DNA from 2 places in the Bradyrhizobium sp. HKCCYLRH3061 genome. Region 1 is predicted to be linked to the other one. Evidence: predicted binding sites of a transcription regulator. Region 1 holds the regulator's gene; the other holds the start of a gene.
What was found. Region 1 encodes PhoB, which activates phosphate uptake and scavenging genes when phosphate is short. Its sites were predicted from a motif close to TGTCATNNANCTGTCAT; they were not measured.
Positions count from the first base shown of each region.

Region 2: phnF (phosphonate metabolism transcriptional regulator PhnF) is a predicted target of PhoB. The motif match lies at 3,747-3,763, and genes of this name have one in related genera.

Region 1 is NZ_JBNPUE010000001.1:514,291-520,808, reverse strand. Features, by position in the region: gene pstS (phosphate ABC transporter substrate-binding protein PstS) at 1-304, shown strand, start outside; gene pstC (phosphate ABC transporter permease subunit PstC) at 402-1,400, shown strand; gene pstA (phosphate ABC transporter permease PstA) at 1,404-2,285, shown strand; gene pstB (phosphate ABC transporter ATP-binding protein PstB) at 2,282-3,106, shown strand; gene phoU (phosphate signaling complex protein PhoU) at 3,137-3,853, shown strand; gene phoB (phosphate regulon transcriptional regulator PhoB) at 3,870-4,577, shown strand; gene ACQR2C_RS02465 (trypsin-like serine protease) at 4,725-6,041, shown strand; gene ACQR2C_RS02460 (HoxN/HupN/NixA family nickel/cobalt transporter) at 6,210-6,518, shown strand, end outside.
Region 2 is NZ_JBNPUE010000001.1:169,103-175,620, reverse strand. Features, by position in the region: gene ACQR2C_RS00860 (ABC transporter permease) at 1-258, shown strand, start outside; gene ACQR2C_RS00855 (ABC transporter permease) at 263-1,048, shown strand; gene ACQR2C_RS00850 (ABC transporter ATP-binding protein) at 1,054-2,106, shown strand; gene ACQR2C_RS00845 (phosphodiesterase) at 2,114-2,953, shown strand; gene phnF (phosphonate metabolism transcriptional regulator PhnF) at 2,984-3,709, opposite strand; gene phnG (phosphonate C-P lyase system protein PhnG) at 3,828-4,283, shown strand; gene phnH (phosphonate C-P lyase system protein PhnH) at 4,283-4,894, shown strand; gene ACQR2C_RS00825 (carbon-phosphorus lyase complex subunit PhnI) at 4,898-6,001, shown strand; gene ACQR2C_RS00820 (alpha-D-ribose 1-methylphosphonate 5-phosphate C-P-lyase PhnJ) at 5,998-6,518, shown strand, end outside.

The DNA of each region.
Region 1 (6,518 bases):
CGTGCAGCCGACCGTCGAGGCCTTCCAGGCCGCCGCCGCGAATGCCGATTGGACCAAGGCCCCCGGCTACTACGTGATTCTCGCCAACCAGCCCGGCGACAAGTCCTGGCCGATGACGGCTGCGACCTTCATCCTGATGCACAAGGAGCCGACCGACAAGGCCGCGTCCGCCGAGGCGATCAAGTTCTTCAAGTGGTCGTTCGAGAAGGGTGGCAAGATGGCCGAGGAGCTCGACTACATCCCGATGCCTGACAGCGTCGTGAAGCTGATCGAGAAGACCTGGTCTGCCGACATCAAGAGCTGAGCTGGACGTATCGAAAATTCCCCTCTCCCGGCCGCCGGGGGAGGGGTGCTACCGGGGTTGAGGCGTGTCCAAGGAACAGGGGGCGGAATTGGCAGAGATGGCGGTTCAGACCGAAGTCGGCGACATCGCGGCTGCTGCCGGGCCCTACGACCGGGCGCGCGCGCTCAGTGCCTTCAAGCTTGGCGACGTCACCTTTTACTGGATCACCCGGCTCGCCGCGATCTCGGTCCTGTTGATCCTCGGCGGCATCATCATCTCTCTCATCATCGGCGCCTGGCCGGCGATGAAGGCCTACGGCTTCGAATTCCTGTGGACGCGGCGCTGGGCGCCGTCGGCCGATCCGCCGGTGCTCGGGGCGCTCGGCCCGATCTACGGCACCCTGGTCACGTCCTTCATCGCGATGCTGATCGCGATTCCGGTGGGTCTCGGCATTGCGATCTTCCTCACCGAGCTGTGCCCGCAATGGCTGCGCCGTCCGATCGGCATTGCGATCGAGCTGCTCGCCGGCATTCCCTCGATCATCTACGGCATGTGGGGCTTCTTCGTTCTGGGCCCGTTCCTGGCCTACACGTTCCAGCCGTTCATGATCAATCTCTGCTCCGGCATCCCGGTGCTGCAGGACATCTTCGCCGGTCCGCCGTCCTATCTCAGTCTGTTCAACGCCTCGCTGATCCTGGCGATCATGGTGCTGCCCTTCATCACCTCGATCTCGGTCGACGTGTTCAAGACCGTCCCGCCGGTGCTGAAGGAAGCGGCCTACGGGGTCGGCTGCACCACCTGGGAGGTCGTGCGCAGCGTCGTCATTCCCTACACCCGTGTCGGCGTCATCGGCGGCGTCATGCTGGCGCTGGGTCGTGCGCTCGGCGAAACGATGGCGGTGACCTTCATCATCGGCAACTCGTTCCGGATCTCATCGTCGATCTTCGCGCCGGGCACCACGATCTCGGCCGCCATTGCCTCTGAGTTCCAGGAGAGCGACGGCCTGCACCAGTCGAGCCTGATCCTGCTCGGCCTGCTGCTCTTCGTGCTCACCTTCTTCGTGCTGGCGAGCGCGCGCCTGATGCTCATGCGGCTCCAAGCAAAGGCGGGAAAATAAGCCATGTCCAGCGCAGATTCGCTCACCGCCGATACGCCGGTCAATCCGATCTATGCGCGCCGACGCCGCAGGGACATCGTGATCCGCGGCCTCTGCGTCGCCGCCGCGCTGTTCGGCGTCACCTGGCTGGCGCTGATCCTGTTCACGCTGTTCTATAACGGCCTCGCCGGCCTCAGCCTGCAAGTGTTTTCCGCCGACACCCCGCCGCCGGGCTCGAGCGAAGGCGGACTGCGCAATGCCATCGTCGGCTCTCTGATCATGACGGTCATCGGCGTCGGCATCGGCGCGCCGCTCGGCCTGTTCGCCGGCACCTATCTGGCCGAGTACGGCCGCAACGACCGCCTGACCTCGGTGATCCGCTTCATCAACGACATCCTGCTGTCGGCGCCCTCGATCATCATCGGCCTGTTCATCTATGGCGCTGTCGTGGTGCCGATGGGCGGCTTCTCGGCGCTCGCAGGCTCGCTGGCGCTGGCGGTCATTGTCATCCCCGTGGTGCTGCGCACCACCGAGGACATGCTGCTGCTGGTGCCCAACCCGCTGCGTGAGGCGGCCTCGGCGCTCGGCCTGCCGCGATCGCTGGTGATCCGGCGCATCGCCTATCGCGCGGCGCGCTCGGGCCTGATCACCGGCGTGCTGCTGGCCACCGCCCGCGTCGCCGGCGAGACCGCGCCCTTGCTGTTCACCGCGCTGTCGAACCAGTTCTGGAGCCTCAACCTCTCCAAGACGATGGCCAACCTGCCCGTCACCATCAACAACTTCGTCCAGAGCCCCTATGCCTATTGGAAGCAACTGGCCTGGAGCGGAGCCCTTCTGATCACTCTGGCCGTGCTCGCCCTGAATGTCAGTGCACGCATTCTCGGCGCCGAGAGGAACGCAAAATGACCGACCTGTCCGTATCCGTCAGCCAGCCCAATCCCGCCGCGCTGAACGGCAAGGTTTTGCCGGAAGCCCCCGCCAAGGTGACCGCGCGCAACCTGAACTTCTATTACGGCGATCACCACGCGCTGAAGAACATCAACCTGTCGCTGGGGACCAACCGCGTCACCGCGTTCATCGGCCCGTCCGGCTGCGGCAAGTCGACCCTGCTGCGCATCTTCAACCGGATGTACGATCTCTACCCGGGCCAGCGCGCCGTTGGCCAGCTCATGCTGGACAACACCAACATCCTCGATCCCAAGCTCGACCTCAACCTGCTGCGGGCCCGGGTCGGCATGGTGTTCCAGAAGCCGACGCCGTTCCCGATGACGATCTACGAGAACATCGCCTTCGGCATCCGGCTGTATGAGAAGATCTCCAAGTCGGAGATGGACGACCGGGTCGAGAAGGCACTGCGCGGCGGCGCGTTGTGGAACGAGGTCAAGGACAAGCTCAACGCTTCGGGCCTGTCGCTGTCAGGCGGCCAGCAGCAGCGGCTGTGCATTGCGCGCACCGTGGCGGTCCGGCCGGAGGTGATCCTGTTCGACGAGCCGTGCTCGGCGCTCGATCCGATCTCGACCGCCAAGGTCGAGGAGCTGATCCAGGAGCTCGCCGAAAACTATACGATCGCCATCGTGACACATAACATGCAGCAGGCGGCGCGCGTCTCCGACAAGACCGCCTTCATGTATCTCGGCGAGCTGATCGAGTTCGACGACACCAGCAAGATCTTCACCTCGCCGAGCGATCGGCGGACCCAGGATTACATCACCGGCCGGTTCGGCTGACGCCGACGACATTGACTTCAGGAGATCATCATGGCCAGTGAACATACCGCCAAGGCGTTCGACAGCGATCTGCAGGATCTCACCCGGCTGGTGTCGGAAATGGGCGGCCTCGCCGAGCGTCTGATCGTCGATTCCGTCGATGCGCTGGTGCGGCGCGACATCGCACTCGGCCAGAAGGTGGTCGCCACCGACGCCGAGGTCGACAAGCTGCAGCGCATCATCGAGGAGCGCGCCGTTCTTACCATCGCCCGGCGACAGCCGATGGCGGTCGACCTGCGCGAGATCGTCGGTGCGATGCGGGTCGCCACCGATCTGGAGCGCATCGGCGATCTCGCCAAGAACATCGGCAAGCGCGTCGCGGCGCTGGAGAGCGACTTCCATCCGCTCAAGCTGATCCGCGGGCTCGAGCACATGACCGACCTGGTGCAGTCGCAGGTCAAGACGGTGCTGGACGCCTATGCCGCGCACGATTTGCCGGCGGCGATGACGGTGTGGAAGGGCGACGAGGAGGTCGACGCCATCTGCACCTCGCTGTTCCGCGAACTCCTGACCTACATGATGGAGGATCCGCGCAACATCTCGTTCTGCATCCATCTGATGTTCTGCGCCAAGAACATCGAGCGCATCGGCGATCACGCGACCAACATCGCGGAGACCGTCTTCTATATGATCGAAGGCCAGCAGATCATGGACAAGCGCCCGAAGGGCGACATGACGAGCTTCGCATCGACGATCCCCGGCAACTGAGAGAGACGGTTCTGACATGGGCGCCCGAATTCTGGTGGTGGAGGACGAGGAGGCGCTGACGACGCTCCTGCGCTACAACCTCGAGGCCGAAGGCTACGAGGTCGAGACGGTGGCGCGCGGAGACGAGGCCGACACACGGCTGAAGGAGCGCGTTCCCGATCTCGTCGTGCTCGACTGGATGCTGCCGGGCCTGTCCGGCATCGAGCTGTGCCGCCGCCTGCGGGCGCGGTCCGAGACCCGGCAATTGCCGATCATCATGCTCACCGCGCGCGGCGAGGAGAGCGAGCGCGTGCGCGGCCTCGCGACCGGCGCCGACGACTACATCGTCAAGCCGTTCTCGGTGCCGGAGCTGCTGGCGCGCGTGAAGGGCCTGCTGCGGCGGGCGAGCCCGGAGCGGCTGGCGACCGTGCTGTCCTATGGCGACATCGAGCTCGACCGCGAGAAGCGCCGCGTGGCGCGCTCGGGACGGCCGATCGATCTCGGCCCGACCGAATACCGCCTGCTCGAGTTTTTCCTGGAGCATCCCGGCCGCGTGTTCAGCCGTGAGCAGCTGCTCGACAGCGTCTGGGGCCGCGACATCTATATCGACGAGCGCACGGTCGACGTCCATATCGGCCGCCTGCGCAAGCTGCTCAATCCGGGCCGCGAGCAGGACCCGATCCGCACCGTGCGCGGCGCCGGCTATGCGCTCGATGATCGCTTCGCCAAGAGCGAGCAGGTGTAAGGGGCGATCGGGCGTGAGGATGAAGCAGGTGTGAGGCGCGAGGGGGCCCGATTGAGGAGATCGCGGTCCGCTTTCCGCCACGCCGCCGCCGTCTTGATCGTGTCTGCTTCGTGGCCCGTCACGATGTTTCGGTCCCAGCGGACGCCCTTGATCAAGACCATCATCATATCTCTAGCCGTGCTGCTCGGCAGCGCGGCGGGCGCCGCGGCCGCCGAGCTCGAAGACGCGGTCGCCGCGGCGGGAAACGGACAGCACGCCGCGGCGATGCGCCGCCTGCTGCCGCTGGCCGCCAAGGGCGATGCGCGGGCGCAGTTCGACGTCGGCTTCATGGAGGCCTTCGGCTGGGGCCAACCGCGCAACCCCGCCGAGGCGCTGGCGTGGTATCGCAAGGCCGCCGATCAGGGCCTCGCCGTCGCCCAGCATTATCTCGGCATCGCCTATGTCAACGGCGAAGGTGTCGCGAGCAATTATGGCGAAGCCGGCCGCTGGTTCAGCCGCGCGGCAGCGCAGGGCTTCGCCCAGTCGCAATACATGCTGGGCCTGATGCTGCTCGACGGTCGCGGCGTGAAGCAGGACGTCGTGCAGGGCTACGCCTGGCTGGTGATGGCGGGTCGCAGCGGCGTGCGATCGGCCGGCCGCGACGTGCAGAGGGTCAAGCTGACCGAGCCGCAGCGCGTCCAGGCCCAGAGCGCCATTGCGGCCTGGCGGCCGAAGCCGGAATCGGCGGAGGCGGGCGTCGCCGCTCCGCGTCCGGAGCAACTGCTCGGGCTCGACCGCCACATCGGCGAGGTCGTCGATCCCACCTCGTGGCCGGCGTCGTCGATCGGCGTCGTCACCGTCGCGCAATACTCGACCGGCGGCTGGTGCACCGGCACTCTGGTCGCGCCGCGCGTCGTGCTCACCGCCGCGCATTGCGTGTTCAACGGCGTCGCGCAGGTCAGCCCCGGCAATGTCCGCTTCCTGGCCGGCATGAACAGGGGCACGCCGGCGGCATCGTCGGTCGCCGACAAGCTGATCGTGGCGCCGGACTTCGTCCCGACCCGGCACGACAGATGGTCGCTCGACCGCTCGCCCGCCGATTGGGCGCTGATCGTGCTGAAGGATGCGCTGCCGTCGAAGCCGGTCGCGGTCAAGGCGCTGACGCGCGAGGAACTGCAGGCTGCGACCAAGGCTGGCGCCATTTCCGAGATCGGCTACGGCCAGGAGCGGCGCTATTCGCCGACCGGCCAGCGCAATTGCAGCGCCGGCATGACCAGCGATGCCCGGCTGCTGACGGTGCATTGCCTCGCCAATTTCGGCTATTCGGGCTCGCCGATCCTGGCCGAGGTCGGCGGGCAGCCGACCGTTGTCGGCATCTTCTCGGCGTTCCACGAGGAGACCCGGCTGATGTTCGCCGCGCCCGCAAGCCAGTTCGAGGCCGTCGTGCGGCGCGAGATTGCGGCGCAGAGTGCCTCGGCGCGGTGAAGGGGGAGGGGACGAGAGAGGTCCCGCCGCTGGTCACGATCTGTGCGCGACTGGATAGCGGGTTGCCAAGCGAGCGGGCGATCCGGCAAGTGCAGCCGATTTTTTCCTGCAGCTTTCGCCTGCAGCGGGGCTTTACCGAACTGGCCTGGCTCTTGCTATAGTTCGAGTATGACGATTGTTCCAATTGATCATCCTCGTGCCCCGCGGCTGCTGTGGTGGCGGTCGCAGCCCGGCAGGACCGTTGCGCTCGTCGCTGGGCTGGTCGCGGCCAATGCGGTGGCCTGGGCCTGGGCATTCGCGCTCTACGCCGACCGGCCCGCCATCGTCGGCACCGCGATGCTGGCCTGGCTGCTCGGACTGCGCCATGCCGTCGATGCGGACCACATCGCGGCGATCGACAATGTGGTGCGGAAGCTCGTGCAGGACGGTCGCGCCCCGCGCGCCGCCGGCCTCTATTTTGCGCTCGGCCATTCCAGC
Region 2 (6,518 bases), 350 kb from region 1:
GTGATCCTGCCGGCCTTGACGCCGGCGCTGATCGCGTCCGGCGCGATCGCGTTCGCGACGGCGATGGGCGCGTTCGGAACGGCATTCACCTTGGCCACGAACATCGACGTGTTGCCGATGCTGATCTACACGGAGTTCACGCTGGCCGGAAACCTTGCCACCTCGGCGGCGCTCTCGGTCGGGCTTGGCCTGATGACCTGGCTGATGCTGGCACTGGCGCGCTCCTTCGCCGGCAGCTCCGTGGCAGCGGCAGGGTAGGCACGTGCGCGACAGAGCCATCTTCATCCTTCAACTGCTGTTCACATTGCTGGTCGCTGCCTTCCTGGCCGTGCCGGCCGGCCTTTCGATCGTGGCGGGTGTGACCGTCAACTACTTCCGCGGCATTCAGTCCGGCGTGACCTTGCAGTGGGTGGCCCAGGTCTGGGAGCTCTACGCGGGCACGATCATGGCGTCGATCCTGATCGCGCTGGGTACGCTGGCGGTCACGCTCGTGGTCGGTGTTCCCGCGGCCTACGCGCTGTACGTTCGCGGCGGACGGCTGGCGCGGCTGGTCGAGGAGATCATCACCTTGCCGCTCGCGATTCCCGGGCTCGCCATCGCGCTGGCGCTGTTGCTCACCTATGGCGGGGCCGGAAGCTTCCGTCGCTCGTGGCTGTTCATCCTCGTCGGCCATGTGATCTTCACGATGCCGTTCATGGTGCGGTCCGTCATGGCGGTGTTCTCGACGATCGACGTGACATCGCTCGACGAAGGCGCCGCATCGGTCGGAGCCGCGCCATGGCGCCGCTTCATCGACGTCATCGTTCCCAACGCCGCGCCCGGCATCCTGGCGGGCAGCCTCATGGTGGTGACACTATCTCTTGGAGAGTTCAACCTGACCTGGATGTTGCATACGCCGTTGACCAAGACACTGCCGGTCGGTCTCGCCGACAGCTACGCATCGATGCGGCTCGAGGTCGCATCCGCCTACACGCTGATCTTCTTCGTCATGATCATCCCGCTGCTGGTGGCCATGCAATGGGTCGGCGAGAGAGGAAGCCTGCGGTGAGCACGATGACCCGGCATGGAGCCGCCCTCAAGGTGGAGAATTGCGGCAAGACCTTTGCCGACGGGACGTGCGCGCTCGCGCGCGCCACGCTCGACATCGCGCAGAGCGAGACGCTGGTGCTGCTGGGGCCGTCCGGTTGCGGCAAGACCACGCTGCTGCGGATCGTGGCCGGGCTCGAAACGCCCGATGCGGGCGGGCGCGTGCTGTTCGACGGCAGGGATCTGACGCGACAGCCGATCGAGAAGCGCAATGTCGGCATGGTGTTCCAGTCCTACGCGCTGTTCCCCAACATGACGGTCGCGAACAATATCGGCTACGGGCTCAAGATCCGCCGCGTGGCCAAGCCGGAGCGCGCCGCGCGCGTCGCCGAGCTGGTCGCGCTGACCAATCTGGGCGGTCTTGAAGACCGGCGCATCGATCAGCTCTCGGGCGGTCAGCGTCAGCGCGTCGCGCTGGCGCGCGCAGTCGCCATCCGCCCGAGCGTGCTGCTGCTCGACGAGCCGCTCACCGCACTCGATGCCGCCTTGCGGGAGCGCCTGCGCGGCGAGCTCAACGGCCTGTTGCGCACGCTCGGCATCACGGCGATCTACGTCACGCATGATCAGGCTGAAGCCATGGAGCTCGGCGACCGCATCGTCGTGATGCGCAAGGGCGCGATCGCCCAGATCGGGACGCCGCAAGAGGTCTATTTTGCGCCGGCCGATCGTTTCGTCGCGGAGTTCGTCGGCGCGGCCAACATCATCGAGGCGCCGCTCGACGGCGGCCAGCTCGTTCTGCCGGGAGGCCGGCAGCCGATCGCGGATCCCGGTCCACGCAACCTGGCGGTGGCGATGGTTCGGCCGGAAACGATCGCGATCGTCGACGCCGCGGCATCGAGTCTGACCGGCGTCGTCGACAGCGTCCGCTTTGCCGGCGACCGGCAGCGGATCGTTGTCCGCGATGCCGCCTCGATCGCACTGACCGTGGACGCGCCGAATACGATCAGGGTCGCTGCGGGCGAGCGGATCGGCCTGCGGATTGCGCCCGGGTCCATTCGTCTGCTGCCGGAGAAGGGTTGATCAGCCGATGACCAAGAGCCCCGTCACCATTGCTCAGATCTCCGACCTGCACATCAAGGCGCCCGGCCGGCTCGCCTACCGCCGCGTCGATACGGCGCGTGCGCTGGCCCGTTGCATCATGGAGCTCAACCGGTTCGCGCCGAAGCTCGATCTGGTGGTGATCTCGGGCGATCTCGCCGATACGCCGTCGCCGGCCGAGTACGATCATCTGAAAGATCTTCTTGCCGGCCTCGAGATTCCATTCGCCGCCGTACCAGGCAATCACGATTCCCGCGAACTGATGCGCGCGGCGTTTCCCGGCGCTGCTCATGAGCAGTCGGCGCCACTGAACCAGCATGTGGAACTGGCCGGTCTCGATCTGCTTCTGCTCGATTCCAGCGTGCCCGGCCATCCGCATGGCGAATTGGACGAGGCGAGTCTACAATGGCTCGATGCCAGGCTGTCCACCTCCAGCGAAAGGCCGGCCCTGCTGTTCCTGCACCACCCGCCATTCACCACCGGCATCTGGCACATGGACCGGCAGAACCTGCGCAATGCCGACGATCTCGCGGCGATCCTCGCGCGCCATCCGCGGGTGCAACTGATCGGATGCGGTCACGTTCATCGCGCGACGCTGACCCGGTTTGCGGGCATTCCCTGCACGATCTGTCCAGCGCCGAACCATGCCGTCGCGCTCGATCTGGCCGAGCTGCGCCCGCCATCCTTCCGGGTCGAGCCGCCGGCCTTTCACCTTCATGCCTGGTTTCCAGGACCGGGCTTCGGAACGGTCGTCACCCATCAGGTGCCGATCGGCGATTTCGACGGGCCGCATCCGTTCTTCAATCAGGACGGCTCGCTCATCGACTGAGCGCGCACGGGGGAGTAGCGGACGTCTGGTCTAGCTCTCCACCTCGAACGTCACGCGCTCCGCGGCGAAACGCGAGCGCTTGCTGACGAGCGGCGTCCCGTCGGCATCGACATCGGTGCTGTCGACCACCAGCACCGGACGGCCAAGCGCGAGGTCGAGCCGCGCGGCGTCGCTCGCGTCGGCGATCGCCGCCGTGATTCTGGTCGCGCCGCGGCGATAGTCGCGAATGCCGTAATGGGCGAGCAAGGCGGTCATCGAGCGCACCGACGCGAAGATGTGGCCGGCCTCGGGGAAACGCTCGGCCGACAGCCAGGATGTGCTCACGCAGATCGGCGTCTTGTCGGCGAGACGCAGCGCCTCGATCCGCACCAATGGTGCGCCCGTCTTCAATCGCAGCTCGCGCGCGAGCTCGCGCGTCGCGGGCTCTTCGGACGCTGCGATCAGCTGTCCACGCGGCTCGCGCCCGCCGGCCCCCACGATCTCGGAGAACCTGGTGCGCGATCTCAGAGGATATGACAGACGAGGCGCTTCGACATAGGTGCCGCTGCCGCGCTCGGCGCGCACGAGGCCGCGCTCCGCCAAGGTCGCGAGCGCGCGACGCACCGTATGACGGTTGACGCGATAGGTTTCGGCGATTTCGGTCTCGCCGGGCAGGCGCGTTCCGGCCGCGAAGCGGCCGTCGGCGATGTCGCGCTCGATGCCGTCGGCCACCCGCCGCCACAGCGCCACGCCCGAGTCGGCGCCTTGCATGCTCATCCACGGCTCTCCGCTGTCCGGCCTGAAATCACGCCCATGTCATCAAACAGTCATGGCGCTTCGCTACGAAGTTGTCTATTAACATAGACAACTTCGAGACGGCAAGATCGGGATGACGATGGACGGCGAGACCACGATGCAGGACCGGCGCAGGGCGGCTATGCGGGTATTGGCGCATGCCTCGCATGCGGACATCCGCGCCAGGCTGAATGACCTCGCGGTGCCTGAGTATCGCGATCTTCGTCCGGCGGAGAATGGCCTGGTGATGCTGCGGGGACGGATCGGCGGCGACGGTGCGCCGTTCAATGTCGGCGAGGCGACGGTGTCGCGCGCCGCGGTGCGGCTCGAGAGCGGCGAGGTCGGGTTTGGCTATGTGCTGGGACGTGACGCCGACAAGGCGCGCCTGATCGCGCTGTGTGACGCGATGATCCAGTCATCAAGCCATGTGCGATCGATCGAGACGCAGGTGGTCGCACCGCTGCAGGCGCAGATGCGTGCATCGCGGGCCCACCGCGCGGAGCAGGCTGCGGCCACGCGTGTCGATTTCTATACGATGGTGCGAGGAGAAGGCTGATGGGTGCCGCCGCTTCCGATCTGCAGCCCGGCTTCGCCGACAATGTGCTGTCCGCGCAATCCACCTTCCGTATCGTCATGGAGGCCATGGCGCGTCCGGGAAGTCTGCGACAGGTCGAGGGCAATGTCGGCCGGCCGTCGTCGTTGATGCCAGGTGCCGCCGCGATCGCGTTGACCCTGTTCGATCACGATACGCCAATCTGGCTTGATGCGCCGCTCGCCGGCACGTCCGAGGTCGGCGCCTGGCTCAAGTTTCATACGGGGGCGCCGATCGTCGCCGACGGGGCGCTCGCCTGCTTTGCGGTCGCGGCGGACCCGGAAACGCTTCCCGATCTGACTTCATTCGCGCTCGGCAGTGCCGAATATCCCGATCGCTCGACGACGCTGGTCCTGCAGGTGCCGAGCTTGTCCAGAGGTCCGGCGTTCGAGCTGCGTGGTCCGGGCATCGACGGGACGACATCGTTCCGTGCGACGGTCGCGCCGACTGACCTGTTCGAGCGGCTGTCGATCAATGAGAGGCTGTTTCCGCGTGGTGTCGACGTCGTGCTGGTCGATGGCTCGTCCATCGTCGCCATCCCGCGAACGACCCGGCTCGTTTCCGCAGGAGAGTGAGGCATGTATGTTGCCGTCAAGGGTGGCGAGCGCGCCATCGAGAACGCGCACCGGCTGCTGGCGCATGAGCGCCGGGGTGATCGCGATGTGCCGGAGCTGTCGCTGGCGCAGGTCTCCGAGCAGTTGGGGCTCGCCGTCGATCGCGTGATGAGCGAAGGCTCGCTGTACGATCGCGAGCTCGCGGCGCTGGCGATCAAGCAGGCGCGCGGTGATCTGATCGAGGCGATCTTTCTGGTGCGCGCCTTCCGCGCGACGCTGCCGCGCTTCGGCGCGAGCGAGCCGGTCGATACCGGCGCAATGCGGGTGCAGCGGCGTGTCTCGTCGACCTTCAAGGACATTCCCGGCGGCCAGGTGCTCGGGCCGACCTTCGACTATACGCATCGGCTGCTCGATCCGCAGTTGGCGGCCGGCGTCGAGCCGGAGCTGCCGGCCCGTGCCGAGGCGCCGAATGCGCCGACGCCACGTGTCACCGATATTCTCGGTCAGGACGGACTGATCGAGCCGTCGCCGCAAGCCGAGGTTGGCGCGCCGGTCGGCGATCTCACCCGTGATCCCCTGAGCTTTCCCGCCGATCGCGATCTGCGGCTGCAGAATCTCGCACGCGGTGATGAGGGTTTCCTGCTCGCGCTCGGCTACTCGACCCAGCGCGGCTATGGCCGCAACCATCCCTTCGCCGGCGAAATCCGCTTCGGGGACGTCGAGGTCGAGTTCGTGGCCGAGGAGGTCGGCTTCGCGGTGCCGCTCGGATCGGTCGAGCTGACCGAATGCCAGATGGTGAACCAGTTCAAGGGGTCGGCGACCGAGCCGCCGTGCTTCACCCGCGGTTATGGCCTCGCCTTCGGGCAGAGCGAGCGCAAGACGATGTCGATGGCCCTGGTCGACCGTGCCCTGCGCGCGCGCGAGCTCGGCGAAGACATGGTTGCACCGGCGCAGGACGAGGAGTTCGTGATGTCGCACTCCGACAATGTGCAGGCGACCGGGTTCGTCGAGCATCTGAAGCTGCCGCATTATGTCGACTTCCAGTCCGAGCTCGGCCTGCTGCGCAAGCTGCGCCGGGAGTTCGCCGAGGCCAATGCCGCTCCCGAATTGAAGGAAGCTGCGGAATGAACGCGCCGGCCTACAACTTCGCCTATCTCGACGAGCAGACCAAGCGGATGATCCGCCGCGCCATCCTGAAGGCGATCGCGATTCCCGGCTATCAGGTGCCGTTCGCGAGCCGCGAGATGCCGATGCCCTATGGCTGGGGCACCGGCGGCGTGCAGGTCACTGCGGCCATTCTCGGTCCCGACGACGTACTCAAGGTCATCGACCAGGGCTCGGACGATACGACCAATGCGATCTCGATCCGCAAGTTCTTCGCCAAGACCGCGGGTGTCGCCACCACGACCTCGACGGAAGCGGCGAGCGTCATCCAGACCCGGCATCGCATTCCCGAGGCGCCGCTTCACGAGGGGCAGGTGCTGGTCTATCAGGTGCCGATCCCCGAGCCGCTGCGCTTTCTCGAGCCGCGCGAGACCGAGACCCGCCGCATGCATGCGCTCGCCGAATATGGCCTGATGCACGTCAAGCTCTATGAGGACATCGCGCGCTTCGGTCACATCGCGACCTCCTACGCCTATCCGGT